One region of the Klebsiella oxytoca genome, then DNA from elsewhere that is predicted to be linked to it. Evidence: predicted binding sites of a transcription regulator. Region 1 holds the regulator's gene; each other region holds the start of a gene.
What was found. Region 1 encodes PurR, which represses purine synthesis genes. Its sites were predicted from a motif close to CANGCAAACGTTTGCNTG; they were not measured.
Positions count from the first base shown of each region.

Region 1 (4,355 bases):
TATTTGCCGGTTTCAGTCGCAGCGCGGGCAGCATCAGCAGCAGAGTAATGGCGAACAGAACGGCAAAAATAGCCTGCCATTCGAAGTGGACCAGCAGCCAGCTGCCGAGCAGCGGCGCCAGCGCCGGGGATAAACCTACCAGCGGCATAATGGCGGCGAAAATTCGGTTGGTTTTTTGCGCAGGATAATAATCGGTTACCATCGCCTGCCAGGTCACCGCGGCGGCACAAACCCCCAGGGCCTGAATAAAACGCAGCGCCAGCATCAGCGTGGCATCGCGAACCCATAGCATCCCCAGACAGCCAATAGCGAATATGGCCAGGCCGCTCAACAGCACCGGTTTACGACCATAACGATCGGAGAGCGGTCCCCAGAAAAGCTGCCCAAGCGCAAAGCCCGCAAGGAATAAGCTCAGGCTGGCGCTGATGGAGGCGGCGGAAGTATTCAGATCCTGCTGCATGGCGGCGAATGCCGGTAAATACATATCGGTTGCCAGAAAGCCCAGCACGCTCAATCCGGCCAGCCAGACTAAAAATCCTTTTCGAGGTTGTTGCATAATCTTCTCTTTTTAGTGATGCAGGTACGATGGCGCAGAGTGTAGGGAGTGCATAACGTCTTGTGAAACGCTAATATTTGTCAGGTGAATTCAAAAATTTTGCAGGCAGAAAATGTGGTCTGAATACTCTCTTGAAGTTGTCGATGCTGTCGCCCGCAACGGCAGCTTTAGCGCCGCCGCGCAGGAGCTGCACCGCGTCCCCTCGGCGGTCAGCTATACCGTACGCCAGCTGGAGGAGTGGCTGGCGGTACCGCTATTTGAACGTCGCCACCGGGATGTGGAATTAACGCCTGCCGGGGTCTGGTTTTTACAAGAGGGGCGCTCTGTTATCAAAAAAATGCAGATCACCCGCCAGCAGTGCCAGCAGATAGCTAACGGCTGGCGCGGGCAGCTCTCTATCGCGGTGGATAACATCGTCAAGCCCACGCGTATGCGCCAGATGATCGTTGATTTCTATCGTCATTTTGATGACGTAGAACTGATCGTTTTTCAGGAGGTGTTTAACGGCGTCTGGGATGCGTTGGCCGACGGGCGCGTGGAGTTAGCCATCGGCGCGACGCGCTCAATTCCGGTCGGTGGACGCTATGCCTTTCGCGATATGGGGATGCTGAGCTGGGACTGCGTTGTCGCGAGCCACCATCCTCTGGCAAAAATGGCCGGGCCACTGAGCGATGATCTGTTGCGCAACTGGCCGTCGTTGGTGAGAGAGGATACTTCACGCTCGCTGCCGAAGCGAACCACCTGGCTGTTGGATAACCAGAAGAGGGTGGTTGTGCCGGACTGGGATGCCTCCGAGACCTGCCTCTCCGCCGGACTGTGCATCGGAATGGTGCCCGGGCATTTAGCGCGTCCGTGGCTTGATAGCGGCGAATGGACGGCTCTGGAACTGGAAAATCCTTTCCCGGATGCCGCGTGCTGCCTGACGTGGCAGCAAAGCGATGCCTCTCCGGCTCTATTATGGTTGCTGGATTATCTTGGTGATAGCGAAACGTTAAATCGGGAGTGGCTGCGGGCGCCGGAATAACCGGCGCCGCGGGAAGGACTAACGGCGGTAATCAACAAACGGACCATCGGCCACAGAACGGCGCTCGACCAGACGCGGATGAACCTCAATCGACTGAGAAACTTCACGCTTATTGACGATTCTGTCCAGCAGCATATTGAAGGCCGCTTCGCCCAGAGAGTCTTTAGGCTGATGGATAGTGGTCAGCGCCGGGCTGAAGTAGCGGGCGTTGCGCACGTTATCATACCCGATCAGCGAAATATCCTGCGGTACGCGCAGACCCATTTCATCCGCCGCGCAGATTGCGCCCATCGCCATGATATCCCCGCCGCAGAAAATTGCCGTAGGGCGATGATGCTGGCTGAGAATTTGCTGCATGGCGCGGTAGCCGGATTCCGGTTCAAAATCACCCTGTACAATCCAGTGCTCCGGGATCTTAATCTGCGCTTCTTCCATCGCTTTCATAAAGCCGGCCAGTCGACCTGCGCCGGTATTACGTTCCAGAGGTCCAGGAATGGCGCCGATCTCGCGATGTCCGCGCTCAACAAGGTAGCGACCGGCGATATAGCCGCCTTCAAAGGCGTTATCAATCACCGCATCGGTAAAGTCGGCTTTCGCTTCGCCCCAGTCCATGACGACCATCGGAATGTGGCGATACTCTTCCAGCATGCTTAACACCGATTCCGGGTACTCGGAACACATCACCAGCAGGCCATCTACGCGTTTTTGCGCCATCATTGAAAGGTAAGCGCGCTGTTTCTCCGGATCGTTCCAGGCATTGCCAAGAATCAGGGTATAACCCTTCTGAAAGCAGCTTTTCTCAACGGATTCAATTATTTCAGCAAAATAGGCCGCTTCGCTGCTGGTCGCCAGCAGGCCAATAGATTTGGTGTGATTCACCTTCAGGCTGCGGGCGACGGCGCTGGGGGAGTAATGCAGCTCTTTGATTGCCGCCCATACCGCATTGCGCGTCTCTTCCGCAACGAATCGGGTTTTGTTAATCACATGTGACACTGTTGTAGTGGAAACGTTTGCGCGTTTCGCTACATCTTTAATAGTTGCCATTACTTCTCACTCCAGACCTTGACCTGAACGTCTGTTTATCGGTACGTAAACGTTTGCCTGTACACACCCTGACGCCAAAATTATTCATGGCATCACGTCGGGAAAACGACACAGAACGACAGGAAGGGGTCAATGGCCGATACGCTTTCAAATTAGCGTGGGATTTTGTCCGATCTTGGGGCAAAGGGGAAGAGCAAAAATGTGCATCACCCTAAATCCAGGAAGATTTTTACGCTAATCTGTGTAAAAATGAGCAAGCTCACTTTTCATGTGGGGATAATCAGGGGGAAAAATTGATGGATACAGATTTAAAGTTTTCGCTGACAACAACGATTATTGTTCTGGGTTTGATTGTCGCTTCAGGTTTGGTCGCCGTACTGCACTAATTTCACAATAAGGGAGAGGTCGCTCTCCCTTTTTCATTGCGCATTATTATCAATTTCGCAAAAATCTTTTGCCATTTCGTTTACTTTTGTTTTTCTGTGATTGATGTCATGCTTTTGACTTCTGATGAGATGCCGTCGCGAAAGGCGGCCTGATGGAGTTCTTGCATGAAAATCAATTTTCCCCTGCTCGCGCTGGCGGTCGGTGCTTTTGGCATCGGTACGACCGAGTTCTCCCCGATGGGGTTATTACCGGTTATCGCAAAAGGCGTGGATGTTTCAATTCCGGCCGCGGGAATGCTGATCAGCGCCTATGCAATCGGTGTCATGGTTGGCGCGCCGCTGATGACTCTGCTGCTCTCCCACCGCGCCCGCAGAAATGCGCTGATCTTTTTGATGGCGATTTTTACTCTCGGCAATGTGCTCTCTTCAATCGCACCTGATTACACCACGCTACTGCTGTCGCGTATCATTACCAGCCTTAATCACGGCGCATTCTTCGGCTTAGGATCGGTGGTTGCGGCAAGCGTGGTGCCAAAACATAAGCAGGCCAGCGCCGTGGCAACGATGTTTATGGGGCTGACCATTGCTAATATCGGCGGCGTTCCCGCAGCGACCTGGCTTGGCGAAACTATCGGCTGGCGCATGTCGTTTCTCGCAACCGCGGGGCTGGGCGTAGTGGCAATGATCGGCCTTTGGTTCTCTTTACCGAAGGGCAGCGCCGGCGAGCGCCCGAACGTGAAACAGGAGCTGTCGGTGCTGATGCGCCCGCAGGTACTGTCGGCGCTGCTGACGACCGTGCTGGGGGCAGGGGCGATGTTCACGCTGTATACCTACATTTCCCCCGTACTGCATACAATCACTCATGCCTCGCCGCTGTTTGTTACCGCGATGCTGGTGCTGATTGGCGTAGGCTTCTCGCTGGGTAACTACCTTGGCGGCAAGTTTGCCGACCGTTCCGTTTCCGGCACGCTGAAGGGCTTTCTTCTGCTTTTGATGGTTATCATGCTGGCGATACCGCTGTTAGCTCAGTCACAGGCGGGCGCGGCCATCAGCATGGTTGTGTGGGGCGCGGCGACCTTTGCGGTAGTTCCGCCTTTGCAGATGCGCGTGATGCGCGTCGCTCATGAAGCGCCGGGGCTCTCATCTTCGGTGAATATCGGCGCTTTCAATCTTGGGAACGCGCTGGGCGCGGCAGCGGGAGGAGCGGTAATTTCCGGAGGACTGGGATATGCGTTTGTGCCGGTGATGGGGGCGATAATTGCCGGCGTGGCGCTGCTGCTGGTGTTGTTCAGCGGCCGGTCGCAGCCGAAAGAGGCGTTCGCCAATCAATAATATTCTAAGGTGA
Region 1 is NZ_CP046115.1:3,056,595-3,060,949, reverse strand. Features, by position in the region: gene punC (purine nucleoside transporter PunC) at 1-556, opposite strand, end outside; gene punR (DNA-binding transcriptional activator PunR) at 669-1,580, shown strand; gene purR (HTH-type transcriptional repressor PurR) at 1,599-2,624, opposite strand; gene GJ746_RS14225 (YnhF family membrane protein) at 2,921-3,010, shown strand; gene GJ746_RS14220 (MFS transporter) at 3,176-4,342, shown strand.

Region 2 (4,355 bases), 2.6 Mb from region 1:
ATGATCGGCTGGGTTTCCGGATCGCCAAAGCGACAGTTGAACTCAATAACCTTCGGATTGCCCTGTTTGTCGATCATCAGGCCCGCATAGAGGAAACCGGTGTAGGTGTTTCCTTCCGCTGCCATACCTTTTACGGTTGGCCAGATAATGCGTTCCATGGTGCGCTGATGAACTTCATCGGTTACCACCGGTGCCGGTGAGTAAGCGCCCATACCGCCAGTGTTAGGCCCGGTATCGCCGTTACCCACGCGTTTGTGATCCTGGCTGGTGGCCATCGGCAGCACGTGCTCGCCGTCGACCATCACGATAAAGCTTGCTTCTTCGCCGTCGAGAAACTCTTCAATGACGATGCGGTGTCCGGCGTCGCCAAAGGCGTTACCTGCCAGCATGTCGTGAACGGCGGCTTCCGCTTCTTCCAGCGTCATGGCGACAATCACGCCCTTGCCGGCGGCCAGGCCGTCGGCCTTGATAACGATGGGCGCGCCTTTCTCACGCAGGTACGCCAGCGCGGGCTCGACTTCGGTGAAGTTCTGGTATTCCGCCGTCGGAATGTTATGGCGGGCAAGAAAATCTTTAGTAAAGGCTTTGGAACCTTCCAGCTGCGCGGCGCCTTCGGTTGGACCGAAGATTTTCAGCCCGGCGGCGCGGAATGCATCCACCACGCCAATCACCAGCGGCGCTTCCGGGCCAACGATAGTCAGATCAATCTTCTCATTCTGAGCAAAAGCCAGCAGAGCAGGGATATCGGTGACGCCAATAGCCACATTTTGCAGCGCCGGTTCCAGCGCGGTGCCCGCGTTACCCGGGGCGACAAAAACGGTATCGACTTTTGGCGACTGCGCCGCTTTCCAGGCCAGGGCGTGCTCGCGGCCGCCGTTGCCAATAACTAATACTTTCATCGTCTGCTCCGTGAATTAATGGCGGAAGTGGCGCATGTCGGTGAAGATCATCGCGATACCGTGTTCATCGGCGGCGGCAATCACCTCTTCGTCGCGGATAGAACCGCCTGGCTGAATGACGCAGCTCACGCCAACGGCAGCGGCGGCATCAATACCGTCGCGGAACGGGAAGAAGGCGTCGGAGGCCATCGCCGAACCTTTCACTTCTAGTCCCTCATCACCGGCTTTAATCCCGGCGATTTTGGCTGAATAAACGCGGCTCATCTGGCCTGCGCCTATCCCAATGGTCATGTTCTCTTTGGCATAAACAATGGCGTTAGATTTTACGAATTTCGCCACTTTCCAGCAGAACAGCGCATCGCGCAGCTCCTGCTCGGTCGGCTGGCGTTTGGAAACCACGCGCAGTTCGCCTTCCGTGACCATACCCAGATCGCGATCCTGAACCAGCAGGCCGCCGTTAACGCGCTTGAAGTCCAGACCCGGCACGCGCTGAGTCCATTGTCCGCAGGTCAGGACGCGAACGTTTTGCTTAGCGGCAGTGATGTTCAGCGCTTCTTGTGTGGCAGACGGTGCGATGATCACTTCAACAAACTGACGGGAGATGATGGCCTGCGCGGTTTCGGCATCCAGTTCGCGGTTAAACGCGATGATGCCGCCAAACGCGGAGGTCGGGTCGGTTTTATATGCGCGATCGTAGGCATCAAGAATAGAAGTGCTTACCGCCACGCCGCACGGGTTAGCATGCTTCACGATAACGCAGGCCGGTTCGCTGAACTCTTTCACACACTCAAGCGCCGCGTCGGTATCGGCGATGTTGTTATAGGAGAGGGCTTTGCCCTGAACCTGCTGTGCGGTCGCTACAGAAGCTTCTTTAACCTCTTCTTCTATATAGAAGGCGGCCTGCTGGTGGCTGTTTTCGCCGTAGCGCATATCCTGCTTCTTAATGAAGTTCAGGTTCAGGGTACGCGGGAAACGGCCAGCGGCTTCTTTACTCTCGCCGTGATAGGCCGGCACCATGCTGCCAAAGTAGTTGGCAATCATGCTGTCATAGGCGGCGGTATGTTCGAATGCTTTAATGGCGAGATCGAAACGAGTATCCAGCGTCAGGGAGCCTTCGTTGGCATCCATCTCCTGGATAATGGCCTCGTAGTCGCTGCTCTTCACCACGATAGCGACGTCTTTATGGTTTTTTGCCGCAGAGCGCACCATGGTCGGGCCGCCGATATCAATGTTTTCTACCGCGTCTTCCAGAGAACAACCCTCGCGAGCAACGGTTTGAGCAAACGGATACAGGTTAACAACCACCATATCAATAGGCGCGATCCCGTGTTGCTCCATAATGCCGTCATCCTGGCCGCGACGGCCAAGAATACCGCCGTGGACCTTCGGATGCAGGGTTTTCACGCGTCCATCCATCATTTCCGGGAAACCGGTGTAGTCAGAGACTTCGGTCACCGGCAGGCCTTTATCTGCCAGCAGGCGAGCGGTGCCGCCGGTGGACAGCAGCTCGACACCACGAGCGGAAAGCGCCTGCGCGAATTCGACGATACCGGCCTTGTCAGAAACACTGAGCAGAGCGCGGCGGACTGGACGACGTTGTTGCATGGTATTAAATCCCCAGGATTTGAACATTACAGAGAGCGTTAGGTGAGTTTTTGTCTAAAAACTCACCTAACGCACCCAACCGGGCATCCTTGTTATAGCGCGGCATTGTAACGAAAACGTTTGCGCAACGCTCGCGAATTTTTATCTTTCTCTTTTTAGCCCCGAATGACGACTTATGATAGAGAGGCGAAATGGCCTTTCTTAGGGGGGCATCGTCCGCTATCTGTGGATAATTCTGTGTGTAACAGGGTATAAAGTGGGGTTTTGCTGGGGAATGCAGCAGTCAGTCATTTTTCTGCAATTTAACTATTGCGGATGCCCGGGAACTCCCTATAATGCGCTCCCACTGACCCGGCAGATGTGAATCACTTCACACAAACAGCCGGTCGGTTGAAGAGAAAAAATCCTGACATTCAGGGTTGACTCTGAAAGAGGAAAGCGTAATATACGCCACCTCGCAACGGTGAGCGAAAGCCGCGTTGCACTGCTCTTTAACAATTTATCAGACAATCTGTGTGGGCACTCAAAGTGACATGGATTCTTAACGTCTTCGGACGAAAAATGAATACCAAGTCTCAAAGAGTGAACACGTAATTCATTACGAAGTTTAATTCTGTGAGCATCAAACTTAAATTGAAGAGTTTGATCATGGCTCAGATTGAACGCTGGCGGCAGGCCTAACACATGCAAGTCGAACGGTAGCACAGAGAGCTTGCTCTCGGGTGACGAGTGGCGGACGGGTGAGTAATGTCTGGGAAACTGCCTGATGGAGGGGGATAACTACTGGAAACGGTAGCTAATACCGCATAACGTCGCAAGACCAAAGAGGGGGACCTTCGGGCCTCTTGCCATCAGATGTGCCCAGATGGGATTAGCTAGTAGGTGAGGTAACGGCTCACCTAGGCGACGATCCCTAGCTGGTCTGAGAGGATGACCAGCCACACTGGAACTGAGACACGGTCCAGACTCCTACGGGAGGCAGCAGTGGGGAATATTGCACAATGGGCGCAAGCCTGATGCAGCCATGCCGCGTGTATGAAGAAGGCCTTCGGGTTGTAAAGTACTTTCAGCGGGGAGGAAGGTGTTGTGGTTAATAACCGCAGCAATTGACGTTACCCGCAGAAGAAGCACCGGCTAACTCCGTGCCAGCAGCCGCGGTAATACGGAGGGTGCAAGCGTTAATCGGAATTACTGGGCGTAAAGCGCACGCAGGCGGTCTGTCAAGTCGGATGTGAAATCCCCGGGCTCAACCTGGGAACTGCATTCGAAACTGGCAGGCTGGAGTCTTGTAGAGGGGGGTAGAATTCCAGGTGTAGCGGTGAAATGCGTAGAGATCTGGAGGAATACCGGTGGCGAAGGCGGCCCCCTGGACAAAGACTGACGCTCAGGTGCGAAAGCGTGGGGAGCAAACAGGATTAGATACCCTGGTAGTCCACGCTGTAAACGATGTCGACTTGGAGGTTGTTCCCTTGAGGAGTGGCTTCCGGAGCTAACGCGTTAAGTCGACCGCCTGGGGAGTACGGCCGCAAGGTTAAAACTCAAATGAATTGACGGGGGCCCGCACAAGCGGTGGAGCATGTGGTTTAATTCGATGCAACGCGAAGAACCTTACCTGGTCTTGACATCCACAGAAGTTTTCAGAGATGAGAACGTGCCTTCGGGAACTGTGAGACAGGTGCTGCATGGCTGTCGTCAGCTCGTGTTGTGAAATGTTGGGTTAAGTCCCGCAACGAGCGCAACCCTTATCCTTTGTTGCCAGCGGTCCGGCCGGGAACTCAAAGGAGACTGCCAGTGATAAACTGGAGGAAGGTGGGGATGACGTCAAGTCATCATGGCCCTTACGACCAGGGC
Region 2 is NZ_CP046115.1:299,141-303,495, forward strand. Features, by position in the region: gene purD (phosphoribosylamine--glycine ligase) at 1-899, opposite strand, end outside; gene purH (bifunctional phosphoribosylaminoimidazolecarboxamide formyltransferase/IMP cyclohydrolase) at 915-2,504, opposite strand; rRNA gene GJ746_RS01430 (16S ribosomal RNA) at 3,135-4,355, shown strand, end outside.
Region 2: purH (bifunctional phosphoribosylaminoimidazolecarboxamide formyltransferase/IMP cyclohydrolase) is a predicted target of PurR. The motif match lies at 2,614-2,631, and genes of this name have one in related genera.

Region 3 (4,355 bases), 1.1 Mb from region 1:
GAGTTTTTCGATGGCAGAGGCTATATTCAGGATGAATTAGCAAGACTGAATCATTTTTTCCGTGACTATCGCGCGAATAAGATTAAGTCCATCGATCCCGGTTTGTTCGATCAACTCTATCGTCTGCAGGGATTACTTGGAACCAACAAGCCCGTCCAGCTTATTTCTGGTTATCGTTCTGTCGATACCAATAATGAGCTGCGCGCACGGAGCCGGGGGGTGGCGAAGCAAAGCTACCACACCAAAGGGCAGGCTATGGATTTCCATATCGAAGGCATTTCGTTAAGCAATATTCGCAAAGCGGCGTTATCTATGCGCACAGGTGGTGTAGGATACTACCCACGTAGCAACTTTGTGCATATTGATACCGGGCCTGTAAGGCACTGGTAACGAAAGGAGCCTCATGAACTATCGTATTATTCCGGTTACCGCGTTCGCGCAGAACTGTTCTTTAATCTGGTGTGAACAAACCAAACTGGCGGCACTGGTCGATCCCGGCGGCGACGCTGAGCGAATCAAACAGGAAGTCACGGCGGCAGGCGTTAGCCTGATGCAGATTCTGCTCACTCACGGCCATCTCGATCACGTTGGCGCGGCGGCGGAACTGGCACAACATTATGGCGTGCCGATTATTGGTCCGGAAAAAGAAGATGAGTTCTGGCTGGAGGGGCTACCTGCGCAGAGCCGGATGTTTGGTCTGGAAAATTGCCAGCCGCTGCAGCCGGATCGCTGGCTAAACGACGGTGATGCGGTCAGCGTGGGGAATGTTTCCCTGCAGGTACTGCACTGTCCTGGGCATACCCCAGGACACGTGGTTTTCTTCGATGAGGCTTCCCGACTGCTGATTTCCGGCGATGTGATTTTTAAAGGCGGCGTAGGGCGCAGTGATTTTCCACGCGGCGATCACAACCAGCTGATCGAGGCGATTAAAAGCAAACTGCTGCCGTTAGGGGATGACGTGTCGTTTATTCCGGGACATGGGCCTATGTCAACTCTTGGATATGAGCGTCTGCACAACCCTTTCCTGCAGGATGAAATGCCGGTGTGGTAATACCCGGATGATGGGTGTAAAAAAGGCCGCAGCTGCGGCCTTTTGTTTTTGAAGCGGAGCTTACAGGACGGCAACAATCGCTTCGCACAGCGGCGCCATGTTGTCCGGCGTCATACCGGCGACGTTAATACGTCCGGAAGCCACCGCGTACACCGCAAACTCTTCGCGCAGACGTAGTACCTGCTCTTTGGTCAGACCGCTGAACGAGAACATCCCGTTTTGCTGAATGATGAAAGAGAAATCGCGGCTGGCGCCTTTTTCCTGCAGGGTATTAACGAACAGCAGACGCATACGCTGAATGCGTTGACGCATGTCGGTCAGTTCCTGTTCCCAGATGGCGCGCAGCGAGTCATTGCTGAGAATAGTCGCCACTACCGACGCACCGTGAGCCGGTGGGTTAGAGTAGTTAGCGCGGATCACGGACTTCATCTGGCTGAAAGCGCGGTCTACCGTTTCCTGGTCCGCAGCAACCAGCGTACAGGCGCCTACGCGCTCGTTGTACAGGCCGAAGTTCTTTGAGTATGAGCTGGCGATCAGCAGCTCTTTATGCAGCGCGGCGAAAGCGCGCAGGCCTTCAGCATCTTCTTCCAGACCGCGGGCGAAGCCCTGATAAGCAAAGTCAAACAGCGGCAGCCAGCCTTTGTCTACGGAGAGCTGCGCCAGCTGTTGCCACTGCTCAAGCGTTGGATCGATACCGGTAGGGTTGTGGCAGCAGCCGTGGAACAGAACCACGTCACCTGCCTGTGCTTCGTTCAGGCTGGCCAGCAGTCCGTCGAAGTCGAGTTTGTGGTTTGCTGCGTCGTAGTAGGTGTATTCGCGAACTTCCAGCCCGGCTGAATTGAACACGCTTTTATGGTTTGGCCAGCTTGGATTGCTTACCCAAATACGTTTAGCATCGGTGTTTTTGGCAAGAAAATCAGCTGCAACGCGGAGACCGCCGGTACCACCCGGAGTCTGTGCGGTACGGGCGCGTTTGTCATTGATAATTGCGCTTCCTTTCCCAAACAGAAGCTCCTGAGTGCAGCGGCCAAACTCAGGAATACCATCAATGCTCAGATAATTTTTGGTGGTTTCGTTTTCCAGCAGAAACTGCTCTGCTTTTTTCACGCTAGTCAGGACCGGTGTTTTACCCGTTTCATCTTTATAAACACCAATTCCAAGATTAATTTTTGTTGGGCGGTCATCGGCACGAAATAGATCGGCCAGGCCCAGAATTGGGTCGGCAGGGGCGGCGGTAATGTTCTCAAACATGACGAGGTTCCATTGTGATTACTGAAGGGAAATCCGCTATCAGGTTAACGGGAGTTATGTTAATTGCCAACCGTTTGCGACAAAAAGCGAGAAGGTTTTTAAAAGTTACGATTTTCTTCTCAGGAATGCAGAAAAGCAGGACCGAAGTCCTGCTTTTTAGGCATATCACGAAGGGGTGTACTGCAGATTAGAACTGGTAAACGATACCCACTGCGGCCTGATCGTCAGTAGCGACTTTAGCAGCTTCGGTGTAGTCGTTGTCGCTCAGCTGGTTGAATTTATACGCAGCGTAAACGTTCATGTTTTTGTTGAAGTAGTACCAGGTACCCACTTCGATGTATTTAACCAGGTCAGCATCGCCGCCGGAGAAGCCAGGGCGAGAACGCAGGTCTTTACCTTTAGTCTGTACGTAGCCGATGGACGGACGCAGGCCGAAGTCGAACTGATACTGAACAACGGCTTCGAAGTTCTGAGTTTTACCCGCGAAGTAGTTGCCTTCGTTTTCCGGAGTCATGTTGTAAGTCTGAGAGTACATGACCGCAGCGTAGATGTTGTTCGCGTCATACTTAGCGGAGGTTGCCCATGCTTCAGCTTTATTACCGTTTTTGTCAGCTTTCTGATCGCCGGTACGGCTGGAGTTAGCGTAGCCTGCTGACAGCGCAACGCCGTTGTCAAACGCGTAGGTTGCTGCGGTGCTGAAACCGTCGCCGTTTTGTTTCTTAACGTCGCGGTCTTTGTTTTTACCCTGGTACTGCAGCGCGAAGCTCAGACCGTCAACCAGACCGAAGAAGTCAGAGTTACGATAGGTTGCTACGCCGTTGGTACGTGCGGTCATGAAGTTGTCGGTGTAGCTCCAGCCGTCGCCACCCCATTCAACCAGCATATCGGTTGCCGCTTCTACATCGTAGATGGCGCCATAGTTACGACCGTAGTCGAATGAACCGTATTCACCCGCTTTTAAGCCTGCAAAAGCCAGACGAGTTTTAGTAGTCTGTTTACCTTCAACATTGGACGCATCCATGTTGTATTCCCACTGGCCGTAACCGATCAGCTGTTCGTTGATCTGCGTTTCGCCTTTCAGGCCGATACGAGCGTAAGTGGTATCATCGCTGCTGGTGTCGCCGTTGGTGGTCCAAACGTGCTCGCCAACCATTTTTCCGTAAAAATCCAGTTTGTTGCCGTTTTTGTTATAGATTTCTGCAGCGTTTGCTGCACCGGCTACCAGCAGGGCAGGAATTACCGCTGCCAGAATTTTGCGCTTCATCATTATTTATTACCCTCATTTATATTTTTTTATGAACACTTGCCACTGCCGCCAATAAGTTTCGTCAATAAAAGTTTACGGAACTATTGATGATAGTTTGGTGTCTGGAGGCATCTTTCCATTCAGAACAACGTTTCGCTAGCCTGAAAATGCTACCAATATCGCATATGAGTAACAAAAGGAAATTCTATGTAACTAAATGTGTATTTTGGGGGACTTTGTGAACTCTATCAACATTCCGGCCTTGTTCGTTGACAAAATCGCCTGTCTTTATATATCTATATGAATTAATTATGATTAATTTAGATAAGAGAGGGTTTGTGCATTTTGCATCAGCATTTTGATTTATTTTTGTTCAAAGTTTGTCGTTGCAAGTTGTGCTGTTGGTGGTTAAAAAACGAGCAATATAATCAGCGTGTTTGCCGATTTATGAGCATAAAGTGCGTTTTTTACCTGCAGGCAGGATCGAAATAGTGCGTAACATATTTATGAATACCGCAGGTTGATGTTTAAATTTCCTGATATTCATTAACGTAAATTGACATAAAAAAAGGCCAGCTTGCGCTGGCCCTCAGTAGAATTTGCCTGAAAAAATCAGAATGTCGCGTTACGAGGCGTTCTCGGGAACGGAATAACATCACGAACGTTTTGCACGCCGGTCACGTAAGCAATCAGACGCTCGAAGCCCAGACCGAAGCCGGAATGCGGCACGGTGCCGTAACGGCGCAGATCGCGATACCACCAGTAGTCTTCTTTATTAAGGCCCATTTCCGCCATACGCGCGTCAAG
Region 3 is NZ_CP046115.1:1,991,804-1,996,158, forward strand. Features, by position in the region: gene GJ746_RS09165 (YcbK family protein) at 1-390, shown strand, start outside; gene GJ746_RS09170 (MBL fold metallo-hydrolase) at 404-1,051, shown strand; gene GJ746_RS09175 (amino acid aminotransferase) at 1,112-2,302, opposite strand; gene GJ746_RS09180 (porin) at 2,490-3,569, opposite strand; gene asnS (asparagine--tRNA ligase) at 4,161-4,355, opposite strand, start outside.
Region 3: GJ746_RS09175 (amino acid aminotransferase) is a predicted target of PurR. The motif match lies at 2,366-2,383, and genes of this name have one in related genera.

Region 4 (4,355 bases), 340 kb from region 1:
ACCGATGGCCGACTCTCCGGTGCATCAGGCAAAGTTCCTTCAGCAATCCACGTGACGCCTGAAGCGTACGATGGTGGCCTGCTGGCAAAGGTACGCGATGGCGATATCATCCGCGTCAACGGCCAGACGGGCGAGCTAACGCTGCTGGTGGATGACGCAGAGCTGGCCGCGCGTCAGCCGCATATTCCTGACCTGAGCGGTTCGCGTGTTGGAACCGGCCGGGAAATGTTCGGTGCGCTGCGTGAGAAGCTCTCCGGAGCAGAACAGGGCGCAACCTGCATCAATTTTTAAGACGATTCGATTTGTAGATCTGGCGAGAGAAAATCTGATGAAAAACTGGAAAACAACTGCAGAAGCAATCCTCACCTCCGGCCCGGTTGTACCGGTAATCGTGGTGAAAAAGCTGGAACACGCTGTGCCAATGGCGAAAGCGCTGGTTGCGGGCGGCGTACGCGTGCTGGAAGTGACTCTGCGTACCGAGTGCGCGATGGACGCTATCCGCGCTATCGCGAAAGAGGTCCCGGAAGCGATTGTCGGCGCCGGTACCGTCACTAACGTTGAACAGCTGAAAGAAGTGACCGAAGCGGGCGCGCAGTTTGCTATCAGCCCGGGCCTGACCGAGTCCCTGCTGAAAGCAGCGACCGGCGAAGGCACCATTCCGCTGATCCCCGGGATCTGCACCGTATCCGAGCTGATGCTGGGTATGCAGTATGGTCTGAAGGAGTTTAAATTCTTCCCGGCGGAAGCTAACGGCGGCGTAAAAGCGCTGCAGGCGATTGCTGGCCCGTTCGGCCACATCCGTTTCTGCCCGACTGGCGGTATCTCTCCGGCTAACTACCGTGATTACCTGGCGCTGAACAGCGTGCTGTGCATCGGCGGCTCCTGGCTGGTTCCGGCAGATGCGCTGGAAGCCGGTGATTACGACCGTATCACTAAACTGGCTCGTGAAGCGGTAGAAGGCGCGAAATAATCTTCGCGCGTATTCAGAGGCCCGGTCCATTGCGACCGGGCTTTTTTTTATCCCGCAACAATAATTGCTGAAGCTGCGGCTTTGGCGCGCGCTACCGCCTCTTCGACGCTATCGGCAATCGCCAGCGTGACGCCCAGCCGACGTGAACCATCAATTTCTGGTTTGCCAAACAGACGCAGCTGCAGGCCTGCGCCGACCGCTGCCTGGATATTGCTGAAGGTGACGTTCTGGCTGGTTAACTGCGGCAGGAGTGCCGCCGAGGCTGCAGGGCCGTACTGGCGAATCGCGCCAATCGGCAGTCCGAGGAAGGCGCGAACGTGCAGAGCGAACTCCGATAAATCCTGTGAAATCAGCGTGACCATACCGGTGTCGTGCGGACGCGGCGAGACTTCGCTAAAAATCACGTCATCGCCGCAGACGAACAGCTCGACGCCAAACAGGCCGTAGCCGCCCAGAGCCAGCACCACCTTACGGGCGATTTCCTGCGCGCGCTCCAGCGCCAGCGCGCTCATCTGCTGCGGCTGCCAGGACTCGCGATAGTCGCCATCTTCCTGACGGTGACCGACCGGCGCGCAGAAGTGTACGCCGTCAATGGCGCTGACGGTGAGAAGGGTGATTTCGAAATCAAAATTCACCACGCCTTCAACGATCACGCGACCGGCTCCGGCGCGGCCGCCTTGCTGAGCATACTGCCATGCTTCAGCCAGCTGCTCGCTGGAACGAATAAAGCTCTGACCTTTACCCGATGAGCTCATTACCGGCTTAACAATACACGGATAACCAATCCCAGCGACGGCTTCACGAAATGCGTCTTCACCGTCGGCAAAACGGTAGGCTGAGGTCGGCAGCTGCAGATCTTCCGCGGCCAGGCGGCGGATCCCTTCACGATTCATGGTCAGCTTTGCGGCACGCGCGGTGGGGACGACTTTTTGCCCGGCTTGCTCCAGGGCCACCAGAGTATCGGTAGCGATGGCCTCAATCTCCGGTACGATAAAATCCGGCTTTTCCTGCTCAATCAGCGCCTGTAAAGTTTCGCCATGCAGCATATTGATAACGTGTGAGCGGTGGGCTACCTGCATGGCCGGAGCATCAGGGTAACGATCGACGGCGATGGTCTCAATTCCAAGGCGCTGGCATTCGATGGCGACTTCTTTACCCAGTTCGCCGGAACCTAACAGCATTACCTTTGTTGCCGCTGGACGCAGCGCCGTACCTAATACACTCATGACTCTCTTCCACAGTAGAAAAATATGCGGCGCATTATAAACGAAAACGTTTGCGTATGTCTTTATGTGCGTAATTTGAGTTCGGCAGGAAAATTTGATATACTGTATAAAAATACAGTATCGAGAGGCTGCATCATGGCGGTTGAAATTAAATATGTAGTGATTCGTGAAGGTGAGGAAAAAATGTCTTTTGCCAGCAAAAAAGAGGCCGATGCTTATGACAAAATGCTCGATCTGGCGGAAGTACTCAACGACTGGCTGGTGGAATGTCCACTGACTCTCGACGAAGAGCAGCGCGACAGCATGGCGATGTGGCTCGCCGAACGCAAAGATACCCTCAACCATATTCTGCGTTCCGGTAAATTGCCGGAAGCTGAGGGTAGCGCCGATGAGCCCTCCGCCCCGGCAGAAGCAGGGCATAGTGCCGACGATGTCGTTGAGTCTGACGCTGAATCTCTGGCTCCGGCAAAGCCGCGCAAAGCGAAAGCCGCCTGACTTTCCCTCCTGCCGTCGGATGGCTGGCGGCAGCCTTGCGTGTCTCCTCGCGCTAAATTTGCGCATCTTTAGCTGGCGAAAACATTTCCTGACGTCGCGTCGTTTAGGCTGGCTATATCGCTTATCGCGCAACGAGGAAATGTATGGCTAACTGGCTTAATCAACTTCAGTCTCTGCTGAGCCAGCAGGGGCGCTCTTCTTCATCTGACGATCAATCAAGCGGCAAAAACTTACTGCTACCGGGCGCGCTCGGTGGGCTGGCAGGACTACTGGTTGCCAGCAAATCTTCGCGCAAGCTGTTAGCTAAATACGGCACCGGCGCGCTGCTGGTAGGCGGCGGTGCGGTTGCAGGCAGCGTGTTGTGGAATAAGTATCAGCAGAAAATGCGCGCCAGCGCGCAGCAGACGCCGGTGCAACCTGCTCCAGCGCCGTCTCAATCTCCTGCGCCAGCCGAACTTGATGCCCGCAGCGAACGGTTGATAATGGCGCTGATTTTTGCCGCGAAAAGCGATGGTCATATCGACGACCGTGAGCGAGCAAATATTGAAGAGCAGCTGCGCGCGGCAAACATTGATGTACAGGGCCGGGTGTTAATCGACCAGGCGCTGGCGCAGCCGCTGGATCCCCAGAGCCTGGCGCAGGGGATCGGCAGCGAGCAAGAGGCGCTTGAAGTCTATTATCTCAGCTGTGCGGTCATTGATATCGACCACTTTATGGAGCGCAGCTACCTGAATGCCCTCGGTGAGGCGCTTAAGCTACCGTCGGAAGTGCGTGCGGAAATTGAACGAGATATTCAGGCGCAAAAACAGGCGATAGCGGTTTAAATCCGCCCGTTTCGCTTGCATCGCTGGCGACTTTTGCCACCCTTATATATTGTGTAGTCACGTTATCCTTCAGGCTGCTTAGAGGCAGCCTGAAATCTAAATATATGCCCTCAATCATTTGAGTTGCTGGCAGACGGCGCGTAAGGGCGTGCTGGATGAGCCGGGTAACCCTGCCGACACACCGGCAACTTGGAACTTGACGGGATAAGCCGCAGAAGAATAAGCAGATGCCACCAAAAGCTAAACGGATCCCCCATGCCATGACCTTACATGGCGATACCCGAATCGATAATTATTACTGGCTACGCGACGATCAACGTTCGCAGCCGGAAGTGCTTGATTATTTGCGTCAGGAAAATGAGTACGGCAAAAAAGTGATGTCTTCGCAGAACAGCCTGCAGGACAGGATATTGAAGGAAATTATCGACCGTATTCCGCAGCGCGAAGTGTCGGCCCCCTACAGCAAAAATGGCTATCGCTACCGGCAAGTCTACGAGCCGGGCTGCGAGTATGCGATTTATCAACGCCAGCCGGTGGTTAAAGAAGAGTGGGATGAATGGGAGGTGTTGCTTGATGGCAACCAGCGTGCGGCCGGCAGCGAGTTCTATACCCTCGGTGGATTAGGGGTTTCCCCCGACAACAGCTTGATGGCGGTGGCTGAAGACTATCTTTCCCGACGGCAATATAGCCTGCGCTTCTATTCCCTCCGCGGCGAAGAGGAGTTTGCCGAAGTGCTGGACAACGTCTCGCCTGATTTTGCCTGGAGTAACGATTCACAGACTCTATGGTATGTGCGTAAACACCCAACCACGCTGCTACCCTACCAGGTCTGGCGTCATC
Region 4 is NZ_CP046115.1:3,397,026-3,401,380, reverse strand. Features, by position in the region: gene edd (phosphogluconate dehydratase) at 1-291, shown strand, start outside; gene GJ746_RS15840 (bifunctional 4-hydroxy-2-oxoglutarate aldolase/2-dehydro-3-deoxy-phosphogluconate aldolase) at 329-970, shown strand; gene purT (formate-dependent phosphoribosylglycinamide formyltransferase) at 1,018-2,196, opposite strand; gene GJ746_RS15830 (YebG family protein) at 2,332-2,691, shown strand; gene GJ746_RS15825 (tellurite resistance TerB family protein) at 2,835-3,515, shown strand; gene ptrB (oligopeptidase B) at 3,743-4,355, shown strand, end outside.
Region 4: purT (formate-dependent phosphoribosylglycinamide formyltransferase) is a predicted target of PurR. The motif match lies at 2,236-2,253, and genes of this name have one in related genera.